DNA from 4 places in the Enterococcus sp. DIV0840 genome. Region 4 is predicted to be linked to each of the others. Evidence: riboswitches for the same ligand, from Rfam matches in the RefSeq annotation. Region 4 holds a riboswitch; each other region holds the start of a gene.
The links. A riboswitch is a leader RNA that binds a small molecule or an ion and turns the genes downstream of it on or off. The one in region 4 is predicted to bind magnesium.
Positions count from the first base shown of each region.

Region 1: it holds a riboswitch for magnesium, as region 4 does, so the genes downstream of both, IGL98_RS07030 (phosphatase PAP2/LCP family protein) here and mgtA (magnesium-translocating P-type ATPase) in region 4, are expected to answer to the same signal.
Region 2: it holds a riboswitch for magnesium, as region 4 does, so the genes downstream of both, IGL98_RS04480 (LCP family protein) here and mgtA (magnesium-translocating P-type ATPase) in region 4, are expected to answer to the same signal.
Region 3: it holds a riboswitch for magnesium, as region 4 does, so the genes downstream of both, IGL98_RS07395 (MgtC/SapB family protein) here and mgtA (magnesium-translocating P-type ATPase) in region 4, are expected to answer to the same signal.

Region 1 is NZ_CP172876.1:1,483,540-1,486,927, reverse strand. Features, by position in the region: gene IGL98_RS07030 (phosphatase PAP2/LCP family protein) at 59-1,639, opposite strand; M-box (ykoK) riboswitch at 1,900-2,067, opposite strand; gene IGL98_RS07025 (ABC transporter ATP-binding protein) at 2,234-3,388, opposite strand, start outside.
Region 2 is NZ_CP172876.1:947,456-950,843, reverse strand. Features, by position in the region: gene IGL98_RS04485 (FAD-dependent oxidoreductase) at 1-150, opposite strand, end outside; gene IGL98_RS04480 (LCP family protein) at 308-1,225, opposite strand; M-box (ykoK) riboswitch at 1,422-1,590, opposite strand; gene IGL98_RS04475 (DUF4303 domain-containing protein) at 1,858-2,355, shown strand; gene IGL98_RS04470 (DUF4809 family protein) at 2,549-2,941, opposite strand; gene IGL98_RS04465 (YusW family protein) at 3,136-3,388, shown strand, end outside.
Region 3 is NZ_CP172876.1:1,561,318-1,564,705, reverse strand. Features, by position in the region: gene mgtA (magnesium-translocating P-type ATPase) at 1-552, opposite strand, end outside; gene IGL98_RS07400 (GNAT family N-acetyltransferase) at 781-1,278, opposite strand; gene IGL98_RS07395 (MgtC/SapB family protein) at 1,311-2,117, opposite strand; M-box (ykoK) riboswitch at 2,174-2,344, opposite strand; gene IGL98_RS07390 (hypothetical protein) at 2,510-2,980, opposite strand; gene dnaI (primosomal protein DnaI) at 3,120-3,388, opposite strand, start outside.
Region 4 is NZ_CP172876.1:2,200,556-2,203,943, reverse strand. Features, by position in the region: gene IGL98_RS10475 (LysR family transcriptional regulator) at 1-871, opposite strand, end outside; M-box (ykoK) riboswitch at 1,563-1,733, shown strand; partial or broken gene mgtA (magnesium-translocating P-type ATPase) at 1,839-3,388, shown strand, end outside.

The DNA.
Region 1 (3,388 bases), 720 kb from region 4:
GAAAAGCTCTTTTGACAATTGATGTTGGACCAGCGAATGATTGATTCTTTAAAACGTACTACTCTAAATTCAATTGTTTCTTTATTGCAGCTATGGCTTTTTCCCTTTCTGCTTCGGGAATACGTTCATAAGAAATACCTTCCTCACCAGTATAACCATCACCTGTAAATCCTTCCCCTTGCAACTGGCTTGTTTCAATATCAATTAGCGCTTTTTGGTAATTTTTCATTAATTGCATCATCTGATCTAACGTCATATCTGTTTTTCCATTATCCCCAATTACATCCAGCAACTCTTGGTAACGAAACGCATTCTTCATAGACATTAATTCTTTGCCCAACTGAATAGTCACTTCGCGTTCTCTCTTTTGTCTGCCATAATCATTTTGAGGGTCTTCATGACGCATTCGCGCATATTGCAATGTTTCCCAACCGCCTAAATGTTGTTCTCCTTTTGGATAATGAATTCCTTCAGCATCAAACGCAAAATCATTATTAACTGTCACTCCACCAACTGCATCACTCAATGCCGCTAAACCATCCATATCAATGACAAAATAATGATTGATTGGGATATCTAAATAATGTTCAACTGTATCAATCATCATTTTATCACCGCCGAACGAATGAGCATGGTTGATCTTGTCATGTAAACCATCTTCTCCAACGATCTCTACATAAGCATCCCTAGGAATACTCGTAATCGTCGTCTTTTTCAATTGATTATTGACCGTTACGACCATGATCGTATTGGCTCTAAAATCTGTTTTACGTTTTGAATCATTTGCGATTCCTAATAGTAAAAAACTAACCGGCTCACTATTTTTAAGCTCCACAGGTTTTGCTTCTCGGTCTAATGGTTGATACATTTTATTCGCTGTTTTTTGAACATTTTTAAAGACTGTCGCTCCATACACAGAGGCACCGGCAACAACTAATAAAAGTAATGTCAACCCACTTAATATTGTTCTTTGTATAAATCTTTTTTTAGCATCTGGCGTTGAAAATGTTCTATTCAAGAACAGCTTTTGAAGGCAAACATACGAAAGATTCACCCAAGCATAACTTAAAAGAAATCCTGCCAGCACATCACTTGGATAATGAACCCTTAAATAGATCCGACTCAATCCAATCAGACATACATAGATAATCAACACGTTTTTCAAATGTCTGTAATTCTTTGATCGTTCTGGATAAATCGTTTGTGCCGCTATGATAATTGAACACACCAAACACATAGCTAATAGTGAATGTCCACTGGGAAAACTGTATGATGTTCTTTCTGCTAACTGTCCTACATTAGGTCTCATTCTTGCAACAAGATTCTTAAGTAGAAACCCTATAGCACTGACCACCAAAACATTGCTACTCATCCAAAAAGCTAGTAATTTTTGTTTTTTTCGCCAAAGGATAAATGAGACAATCAGACTCACAATAAAAATCGGCACAATGGTTGCAGTTTTAGCAAATAGATTTACAATACTCGTGATCATAGCGTTTGGTTTCCAACTAATTTGGTAAATCGCCGAATCTAACTGATGAAACCATGAAGCATTCTGAACAACAAAAAAAGTTAACACTGAAAATAATAGGACACTTAAAATAGCTGGAATGAACTTTTTTTCTTTAAACGTATACATGTATAAAATCCCTTCATTTCTTATATTAGATAAAATTGTTAGCTCAAAATCAGTACGCATGAAATTTCATTAAAAATGCCAATAAAAAAACGCCTAAGTTCATGCTTCTTGCAGAAGAAGTGAATGATCCAGCGTTTTTTTCGCCAATCGTCACTCCTAAAAACACAAGCAGGTACTAAGACGGTAAACAATCAGCAAATACGTTCTCTATTTACCAAAAGAAAAAAGTCAAACATTCTTTCCTACGACGTTTGACTTTCAATCAATCTCATCGTCTGAGTTTTAGCACTATACAACGTAAAGAAAATTTCTTAGCTATTTTATGAAAAGCCTTAATTCGACAATTCCTGTTTTACACATTGGCGTCTTTCGACGTTTCTGCGCAATAGCCTATGTTTGTATAGGAGCCTCACCTAACAAGGTTATTTATCTATTTATTTTCTAAAGAATAACGCTGGAAAGATTTTTTTTCAAGTTATTTTAAACGTCTTTATGTTTTCTTAATTTAAATAAAACAAATTTTGGCTATTATTTTTTGAATAAAAAAAAGAAGCACTCATCATTTTTTTGATAAGTGCCTCTTTTAGAGCCATTTTATTCATCTAACTCTTCAAACTGCGAGTTGTAAAGTGAAGCATAGTAACCACCTTCAGCTAGCAGTTCTTCATGTGTTCCTTGTTCTTTGATATCGCCATCTTGCATATAAAGAATTTTATCTGCATCTTTGATTGTTGATAGACGGTGCGCAATAACAAAGGATGTACGTCCAGCCATTAAGTTGTTCATGGCGCCTTGAATCAAGCCTTCCGTTCTTGTATCAACAGATGACGTTGCTTCATCGAGAATCAAAATCGGCTTATCGGCTAAAATCGCACGAGCAATTGTTAGTAATTGTTTTTGACCTTGAGAAATATTTGATGATTCTTCATTTAATTCCATGTTGTAGCCGCCAGGTAATGTTTGAATAAAGTGGTGAACGTGTGCGGCTTTAGCCGCTTCGTAGACTTCTTCATCCGTTGCATCTAAACGACCATAACGAAGGTTTTCCATGATAGTTCCTTTAAATAACCAAGTATCTTGTAAAACCATCCCGATATTTTTACGTAAATCTGCGCGGTTAAAGTCTTTGATATTATAACCATCGATTTTAATCGCACCAGATGTTACATCGTAAAAACGCATCAATAGTTTAACCATGGTTGTTTTACCAGCTCCAGTCGGTCCAACGATTGCCACTGTTTGGCCTGGATCAACATGTGAACTGAAATCATTGATAATGATTTTGTCTGGTGTATAACCAAAACGAACATGTTCAAAGTCGACCATACCTTTGGCTTTATCGATTTTAACTGGATTTGGTACTGTTTGTGCTTCTTCATCTTCTTCAAGGAATTCGAAAACACGTTCAGCTGCTGCTGCCATTGATTGAAGTAAGTTAGATACTTGTGCCAATTGAGCAATTGGTTGTGTTAAGTTTCGAACGTATTGGATGAATGCTTGAATATCCCCAACGGTAATCGTACCATTGTAAGCTAATATCCCACCAAAGATCGCTACTGCAACATACCCTAGATTTCCAACAAAGTTCATGATCGGTTGCATCAAACCAGAAAGAAATTGTGATTTCCAAGCTGATTTGAATAATACATCATTTTGCTTTTTAAATTCTGTAAGAGAATTTTCTTCATCATTGAAAAGACGTACGATATTGTAACCGCCGATTGTTTCTTCAACTTTACCATTGATCAC
Region 2 (3,388 bases), 1.3 Mb from region 4:
ATCGATCGTTTTATTAAAATACAGATTGATTCCGCCAGGCAAATAACCAATCGTTTGTTGCTTCTCGATTAAATGAATTTCAGCTTTGGGATGTTTTTTTCTGATAGCCAAAGCAGCTGATACTCCAGCAAAAGAAGCGCCAATAATCACAACTTTCAAAATAAACCCTTCCTTCTAAATAAAAAAAACGCTTTCTTAAAGAATAGCATATGCTTGCTCCTAACGCATAGAAATACGCTAGTTTGTTTTCATTTTTCACTAAAAAATCCGTTTACTCTCATATAAGAGAGTAAACGGATAAATGACGTTATTCCTTATCTTTCATAAAATTCTGAATCGCTTCAGCATTCTTTTGTTCATCAAGTTCGATCACACTTCCAGATTCGGTATAATCATTAAAGTTCCATGTGCCTTCCACTGGAACAGACAGTGATTTTAAAGGCTTCACTTTTCCAGTAAGAAAATCTTTTGCTAAATCGATCAATAAACTCGTAGGCACATTTGTATCGATTTTTCCGACCATTTTTCCTGCAACTTGTGGTAATTCCCAAATTGGAATCAAATCTTTAGACTGCTCTACTAAAGCATCCATCACTTGCTGCTGACGTCTGATCCGTCCAAAATCGCCTTCTTCATCCATTCTAAAGCGGGCATACTGCAATAAACTATTCCCATGCAATGTTTGCTTACCTTTGAGGATATCCACACCGTCTAAATTAATATCTTTTTCAGCATCGATCGTAACTCCTTTTGGATAAAGTTCATCAATAATGTCACTAAATTCTTTAAAATCCATAACAACATAATAATTGATTGGTAAATCAAAATTCGTTTTCAACACATCTTTTGTCATTTGTGCGCCGCCATATGCATATGCTGCATTTATTTTATCTTGGCCGCCATCAGGAAATGTTACGTAGCTATCCCGCATGATCGAAATCAATTTAGGCTGTTTCGTTTTCCCATCATAATGAGCCACCATAAGCGTATCTGAACGCCCTTGATCCTCATCGTCGTCTCTGGAGTCATTTCCAACAACCATGACCGTTAATTCCTTGTCACTTGTTTGTTCATCACCAGTAAAATTTTGGTTTTTATTAGAAAGTTTTGATTCGCTCTTTTCCTTTGCCGTTTGGAATGAAACCGCCGCATAGCAGCCTACACTCACGACTACAAGGAGAATCGATAACAAGGTAATCGTCACTATTTTTACAGATTTTTTCATTGTTTATTCCTTTCTAAACATAAAAGTTAAATGAGTTTGTTTAGCCTTAAAGCAAACCATAGTGTAGCACATGAAACCTGATAGCTCTAATTTTTGCTCGACTAAAAGAAAAATCCCTCACCAAGAATACTCAGCGAAGGGATTAGATTATAGGGGTTTAAATGTATGACACTCGCCATTTATTTACAACTTACCTTACTCTTCTCTTCGTTGAGTTTTAGCACTATATAACGTAAAAAGCATTGCTTTTAGCTACTTTGAAAAACGCCTTAATTCGACGAAATTTGTCCTACCCGTACCTGTCTTTCGACATTTCTGAGCAGCAGCTTGTGTTTATATAGGAGCCTCACCTAACAAGTATTTAATTCATTTTAAACTATAAGCGTATCGAATCACAAAGTCAAATTAAATTTTATCTAAACTGTTCAACCCCAGAACTATCTTACTAAAATAAACCGACTCTTCACTTGTTCTTACAATAAAAGTCCTCTTATAGTAACAAACTATTCCAATAAAAAAATCTTTATATTTTCTTAAAAAATTGCTATTCCACATAAAAAAAAAACTTTAGATAGACATTCCTTCTTTTATCTGTTTCAATGTTTAAAAGACAGAACACTTGGAGGATATGAATGGAACACTTTTTAGAAAAACAACAAGAGTACTTTTTCAATTTTTTAACTGATAGCATCGATAACTTTTTATTAGATCACTCTGATGAAACATTTTACGCCTTTGCTTTAGACTGCAATATTCATGAAGAAGGTGAAATCAACCTGTGCTTTAATACAGTAGAACTATGGCAGGAAACAACAAGTTATTATGCGAATAAAGGCTACACTAAAACACAATTAGACGAGATGAAATACACTTCTCGTGATTGGGATGAAAATCAGCAAGTTGCCTCTATCCATTTATTTGATGATTGGGTGGAAGATGAACAAGATATTGAGATGGTTCTAGAATGGCTTTGCCAACAAATGATCCTCTTAACTGACAGTGAAACATTCGAACGAATTCCAAAAACAGAAGATTTCAAGCTATTGGTTTACGATCATGACGAAAGTCCTTCTGATTCACAAGAAAGATTTGAAAAAATAGGAATGTCAGAAATTTTTCAAATAGAATAACATAACAATGAGGCCGAGACAAAAGTGTTTAGCTCCGAGAAATAAGAGGGAATTCACGGAAATTGCTCTTCAAATTTTTGTGAATTTCAGCTTTTTTCTCAGAGCTGCTTTTTTCTCGCCGCTTATTCAGTTTTAGAGCGCACATCAAAACTGATTTTTAGTTTTGTCCCACCCTCATTTTTTATATAATCGACTATAAACTAAATGCTAATTCTTCCACTTTAAAAAGAGTGACTAAGATCTGATTGACAGTTTCCACTAATTTTTTCTCATCCATCATTTGATCCCTTGTTTCAATTTTTGCAGTCTCAGTTGAATAAGTCAGAAAATCATATTCTTCTTTAAGCGTAACTTGATGATCATCTTTTTTATATAAAGTAAAATCATCAATAACATCCATCTGATATTCTCGTTTATATCCATTTTTTAAAGCAATCGCTGTGACCAAAGAATTGACTGTCAAATTTTCTAAAGGAATAACTTGTTCGTCTATCATCAATGTATAGTTTTCATCTTCAATAATTCCGCAAGCATTACAGCCTCCATCTAATAAATTCACCGTTTTACTAATTATCGCTTTTTTCATTATTACAGATCCTTTCTTACGCTTTAATCTATTTCTTCACATATTATATCAAAAACGAAGACCCAATGAAGGAACTAATTTATTTCCAACATTATGAGAAATCACTCATATATATTTACTTTATATTTCTTTTAGATAATAATATAGACATCTACTATTCATAAAATAGTAGTAAAAAAGAGGAGGTATTTTTTATGAAATTTTTTAAAGGTATGATGGTTGCAGGATTAGCAATCAGTTTCTGTTCTACTAGTTTGGCAGTGGTATCAAACTCAGCAGATGCAGCAACAGTGGTGGAGTCAAATTACAATAAGACAGTCACTTTATTCAATAAAGCGGATATCTTAGCGTACACAGGTCTATCATTAACAAGTTCAACTGTATCATCTGTTTACAACGAACTAGTTAAAGCAAGCACATGGGAAGTTGCTGGTTATTCTTCATCAG
Region 3 (3,388 bases), 640 kb from region 4:
AGAAACAAATAGGTCTTTTGTTTTTGTTAAACGAATATCAGCAGGAATCATGTCTCCGGCAGACAATTTTATGATATCGCCACAGACGATTTCTTCGATTGGAAGTTCTACTTGTTTTTTTCTGCGGACAACGGTTGCCGTAATTTTGACCATATTATTCAATTTTTCTGCTGCTTGATTTGACTTTACCGATTGGATCAGCGTCATAGTCCCACTGATCAAAACCATTGCTAGAATAATGAGTACACCAACAAGATCACGGTCAGCTGGTGGTGCAATAACATAATCCGTTATAAACGAAATAATAGCTAGCGTGATCAAAACGATCGTAAAAGGGGTAAAATACGCTTTGATTATTTCAATGAATAGCGGCGTTTTTTTGCCATGTGTAATGACATTTTCTCCAAATTCCTCTCTTGATAGTACAGCTTGCTGATGTGTTAGGCCCATTTTTGAAGACTTGAAAAATGTTAAGATATTTTCTGCGGAGTTTCTTGCAAAATATTCATATGATTGGTTGTTCTTTCTATTTAATACTGCTCTTTTATCCATGTATTTCTCCTTCTTTCTAAAACTCTGATCAATGAAATGACAGCTGGTTTTATAAGAACCCTCTATGATTTCATCATTTTGTCTCTATTTTAGGAATCGGACTGATGGAAAAAGAGGATCTGTTATCGGAGAAACTTGCTTGTTTGCCCTAGAAACAAATAGACAATAATAGGTGTATTCTCATCAACAGATTTCTTTATCCATAAGTCCTTGATCATCTCACTACTGTCATCCATTTGTTTCCATCCCCTTTAGCGTTATGTGTTTGATAATTCCAAGCATTCGTGCGTTCTTTTTGGTACAAATACTTTTCTCGAATTTTTTTAAGATCACCTGTCCATCTGAGTACGCACAACTTGTACTTTGATACCCAAAATGATCATAAAATCCCCAAGCTTGCTTACGACCCGTTAAAAACATAGTTTGAAAACCCATCAGATCTGCCATTTTTTCTGCAAATTCAAGCAATTGCTTTCCTATTCCAAATCCTTGATATTGATCATCGATTGCAACTTGTTTGATTTGAGCTACCTTTTGGCTTCTTTTTGAAAGAAGTAAAGTCCCCACAACTTTTCCCTCAATCATCGCAGCTATATGGATATCCTGTTTTTCATTGACTGGTAATTCTTTGATCCATTCTTTTCCAGCACTGGTTTTAAGTAGCTTGTTTCTTAAAAAAATGCCTCTCCAATATTCTTCACTGTTCCAATTAATAATTTTGACCATCACTGTTTTACCATTTTGATTCCTCCATTCTTTTAGTTACTCATTTGATTGATTTCAATGACTTCCGACAGTTGAGATAATTCTGAAATAATCGTATTGACTGCTAGTGTGCCATTTCTTGTCGCTTCGATTTCTAAAAATAGTCTTACCTTTTTTCCTGCCAAATCAGTACAGGAGAATTTAGTGAACGTTAAACAATATTTGTCTAGCAACTGAATAATTTCTGTTCTAAGCATGACTTCACTTGTATTGCTACTAATGACCGATAGGTAATGAATCGATTCTGTTTGTTCCTCTTCTCTTTGAACGGTCAAATCATCCATTTTAAAAGATAAATTTCGCAACAAAATATTGACTAACATTAAAGCCACCGCACAAATCATTCCTTCGAGCACAAATCCTGCTCCGATCAAACTTCCAACAGCAGCTGAACACCATAAAGTTGCTGCAGTGTTGATACCTGTCACGCTGAACCCTTCTCGTAAAATTACGCCACCAGCAAGGAAACCAATCCCACTAACTACTTGAGCGGCAATTCGTGTAGGGCTACTGTCATCTTGGATCAACATGGATAATGAAACGAACTGGCACGAACCAAAAGTCACTAGTGTCATGGTTCTCATTCCAGCTAATTTTTTTCGCCATTGACGTTCTGCTCCAATAATCATTCCTGCAAAAATACTAGCGATAATGTTGATTAAAAATTCATAGGCTTGCTCCTTCCTTAGATTTGTTGTTACTTTTTGATGTGATTCGCTAGTACGGTCAATTCGCCCTTTTTTTGCCAAGTATTGTTCATTAGTTACTCTATAATGCGACGAACTTTTGAAAAAAAACAAATGACCTTCCGCCAAAACTCAGCGGAAGGTCATAAATAAGCGCACAAAAAAAAGCCTGCATGATCTAGTCGTTGAGTTTTGGCACTATACAACGTAAAAAGCAGAGCTTTTAGCTACCTTATGAAAAGCCTTGTAATCGACAATCCCTGTTCTACCCATTGGCATCTCTCGATGTTTTTGGGCAGTAGCCTGTGTTTGTATAGGAGCCTCACCTAACAAATCTATTTAGTTATCTTACATGTGAAACTATACCACCATTGTAAAACAAATGTCAATGTTTTCTGTTTATTTATTTTTTGAAAAATGTTATTTTAACTATAGAATAAAAATAAAGAATGCTACAAAGTGCTTATTTACAAACTTTATAGCATTTTTTGTTTTTTTAATATTTATTAATTTTTTTCAACTTTCACAACTGAATTTCCAGCTACTTGGGGTGGAATCGACATCGTCATCGCAGGTAAACCTACTAAAGTAAATTGAATCTTATCTCCTGTTTTCAAGTCATTTTCTGTGATTCCATCTGCTAATTGATCCTTTGATACATTCAAAATAACCCCATCATTTTTCATCATACCAACAATTTCCTCTGGATCCTCAACTGCTTCGACTTCTTTTAAAACCAGCCGCATTGATTTATCCACTGTGTCATTGGTTTTAGCATCTTCAACTAAAACTGCTGTGAATACAGATTGAGATTTTTCTTGGTCTTTAGTGTCTGACGTTTCATCGGTCGTTTGATCTTTTTTACTGCTCATTGAAGTTTCTTCACTTCCTTTTGACGAACTTTTTTTATTTTGTGTGCATGCTCCCAAAGAAATCAAGGTTAACACTGTTAAGATTGTTATTGCGATTTTTTTCATAGATATACCCTCCAATACGGTTACTTTATTATAAGCTATATAATCAATCGTAGTCCATTGCTACCAATCATTATTAAAGAAAATAAAAAAAGTGACTGAGGCATAACTCAATCACTTGGAATCTGGATAAAAGCCGTCATTAGCCATTTCTTCGATCATTACCAGACATCGTAATCTCTTGTGCTAAATAACGAATACGTTCCATGATTCGACGGGCTTTCAACGGCTCTTGTTCCCCTCGTTGAGTCACAGATAAATGTTTTTCTAAGTCTTTTAAGTCAAGGTTTGATGAAAAAAACGTTACTAATTGTTCCTGCATACGATATTGCAGAATAACGCTTAAGACATCATCTCGAATCCAAGATGTCATTGATTCTGCACCCAGATCATCAATCATTAAAACAGGTG
Region 4 (3,388 bases):
ATTGAAGCTGTTCAATTAGATATTCATGTGTTTTTGAGAGCGGAGAGCTTGAAGAATAGCCAATAGAAATATTTCTAAATGGACCCTCAATCATCTCGACAGACACAACATTTAAGTGATGAGGAATTGAATCTACCAACGAATAGGGTAGAAATGCCACACCAAAGTCTTGATCGACTAGATTTAATATTGAGATTGTAGAAGGAAGTTCATAATAGCGATTATCCTTAAGTTCAGGATGATTTGATTCAATCCAAGAATGGATTATTTTTTTTTCGTAAATTTTATTCGAATAATTGATTAGAGGTATTTGCAGCAAATCTTCTGCCGATAATTCATTCAAATTGGCAAATTTATTTTTAGTACTAGTGAAGACAACATATGATTCAGAGAAGATCAACTCACTTGTTATTTTAGAATTTGTTTCTGATAAAATACCAATAGCGATGTCAATGTCATTATGTTCTAACACCTCTTCTAAGTTTTCGTAATAACTGTATTCAAGTGAAACAGAAGGATAGTATTTATGGAATTCTGTTAATAATTTAGCAATTAAATAATCAATATCGGGTAAATTAGTACCGATTTTGATTGTTGCAGTTTCACCAGTATGAACGAGCAAGTTGATTTGATTAACAGCCATTTCAAATTCTTGAAAAATTTTTTCTCCTCTTGTCTTTAAAACATGTCCTTCAGGTGTTAACTTATTATTACCATAATCCCTTGTTATCAATTGAGCATGTAGTTCCAGTTCTAATTCGCGAATATGAGTGCTCAAACAGGGTTGAGAAATCCCTAATTCCTCCGATGTCTTAGTGAAGCTTTTGTTTTTACATAACGCTAAAAAATAGTCTAAGTGCTTTAGTTTCATCTTCACATCTCCTTCACTTGAGAAAAATAAAATTCTATTTACAACCAAGATAAAATAATTTTAGATAAAATAGTTCTTTTTTTTCAAAAATATATAAAAAATTAATAGTACATATTATTAACTGGAAATAATTACACTCTATTTTATAAGAAGGAATAAATTTAAAGTAAGTAGGAAAAGAGCCCCTTCAATTGGTGATAGCAAACCAATTGAAGAGGCTTTTATCAGTAAATTGCCTTCTGATAATAAATGATGAACTTTAAATTACGCACTGTAAATAAATTATTTACTTGCTTATTGTATGCTTAATGATGGATTTAAACCATATCATTTTATTTATAGCACTATTCTTTTTTTGTACAGAGTGCATAAGGAATTCTGGAGAAAACAAATCCCACTTCGCAGGAAAGACGAAGTGGGATTTATCAGAGTTAACTTTGTAAAAAGGAGTATGGATTCTGCATAAACGAAGTTGGGAAGTTCGTCTATAAAACTATCATAAATAAAAATGATCGATCTAACTATCTTTTTTTATTCATAGCTGTATTCATTTTTACGAATGATTCGTTGATAACTAATAAAAAGTATTTTGATTTTAAGTGGATGTATAAAACAACATTCGAAAAAAGTTATAGCGGTATAAGTTTTTAAGTCTATAAAAAAAGGCCGTAACTCATTAGAATAGTAGTGTAATTCTTCTTGTTAGGTGAGGCTCTTATACAAACACAGGCTACTGCCCAAAAATGTCGAGAGACGCCAATGGGTAGAACAGGAACTGTCGAATTAAGGCTTTTCTTAAGGTAGCTAAAAGCTTAGGCTTTTTACGTTGTATAGTGCCAAAACTCAACGATTACGAAGACTCACGGAAAAGCGGGCTGAGTTTTCAGTGCGCTCTTTTTGTGTGGAAAGGATGTGGTTCCCGTGTCGGAAGATAGTTCGATAGAAAGCGAATCAACTAAAAGAAAAGAGGATAATCCAGATGCAAAAAGAAATGAAGAACATGATCCATGATAAAGCGTACCAAAAATTAGCTAATTTATCTATCGATAAAGTATTAGAGAGTTTTTCGTCTTCCTGGGATGGATTAAAAGCTAGAGAAGTTCAACGCTCAAAAGAAAAATTTGGTGTAAACAAAATCACGGATGATAAAAAGAAATCATTTATTTATACTGTGATAAAATCTTATGTTACGCCATTCACTGTTGTTTTAATGATACTTGCAACTATCTCATTTTTCACCGAATATGTCTACGCTGATCCAAGTGAAAAAGATCTTGCTGGTGTTTTGATTATGCTGGTCATGGTTTTATTAAGTGGCACGATGACACTGGTTCAATCAGTAAAATCAAGCAATGCGGTTAGTAAATTACAAAATATGATCCAAATCACTGCAACAGTCACGAGAGAAAATAAAGAAATGGAAATTCCGATGGATGAAGTTGTTTGTGGCGATTTAGTTAAACTTTCGGCTGGCGACATGATTCCAGCAGATTTACGTTTGATTCATGCTAAGGACTTATTTGTTTCACAATCAGCCATGACTGGAGAAAGCTTTCCAGTTGAAAAAAAAGTTAAAAATTTTGTTTCTACAAATAACAACCAAACGGATTTTGAAAATCTATTATTTTTAGGTAGTAATGTAGTCAGCGGTAGTGGAGTTGGTGTAGCTGTTCGAGTTGGCGATCATACATTATTTGGAAAAATTGCACAAGATGTAGCAGATGACGAGAAAAAAACAAGTTTTGAATTAGGGGTCAATAAAACAACTTGGCTGTTGATTCGTTTTATGATGGTTATCACGCCAGCTGTGTTTTTGATCAATGGGATCACGAAAGGCAACTGGAGTGAAGCGTTGATGTTTGCAATTGCGACAGCTGTAGGACTTACACCGGAAATGTTGCCGATGATCGTTACAACTAATTTAGTTAAAGGCTCTAGAGATATGGCAAAAGAAGGCACGATCATGAAAAATGTCAATGCCATTCAAAATTTTGGTGCGATGGATATTTTATGTACAGATAAGACAGGAACACTAACACAAGATAAAGTCATTTTAGAATATCACTACAACACTTCATGTCAAGAAGATCAAGAAGTCTTACATTCTGCTTTTTTAAATAGTTATTTTCAAACGGGTCTACGAAATCTGATCGATAAAGCAATTATTGAAGCGACATCAAAAGAATTATCCATTGACGAAGAAGATTACTTTAAAATCGACGAAATTCCTTTTGATTTTAATCGTAGAAGAATGAGTGTAGTGGTCAAAAATAGAAGATCTAATCAAAGTTCCTTGATCACTAAAGGAGCAGTTGAAGAAATGCTGCAAGCTTGTTCTTATATCAATCAGCATGGAAACATTATTCCACTCACTCCTGAAGTTAAAAAACAAGTTTTAAAAACAGTGAAAGAATTAAACGAAGATGGCTTACGAGTATTAGCGATCGCTGATAAAAAAGTCAACAATCAATTAGACGATTATTCTGTTGAAGATGAGAAAGAATTAGTTTTACAAGG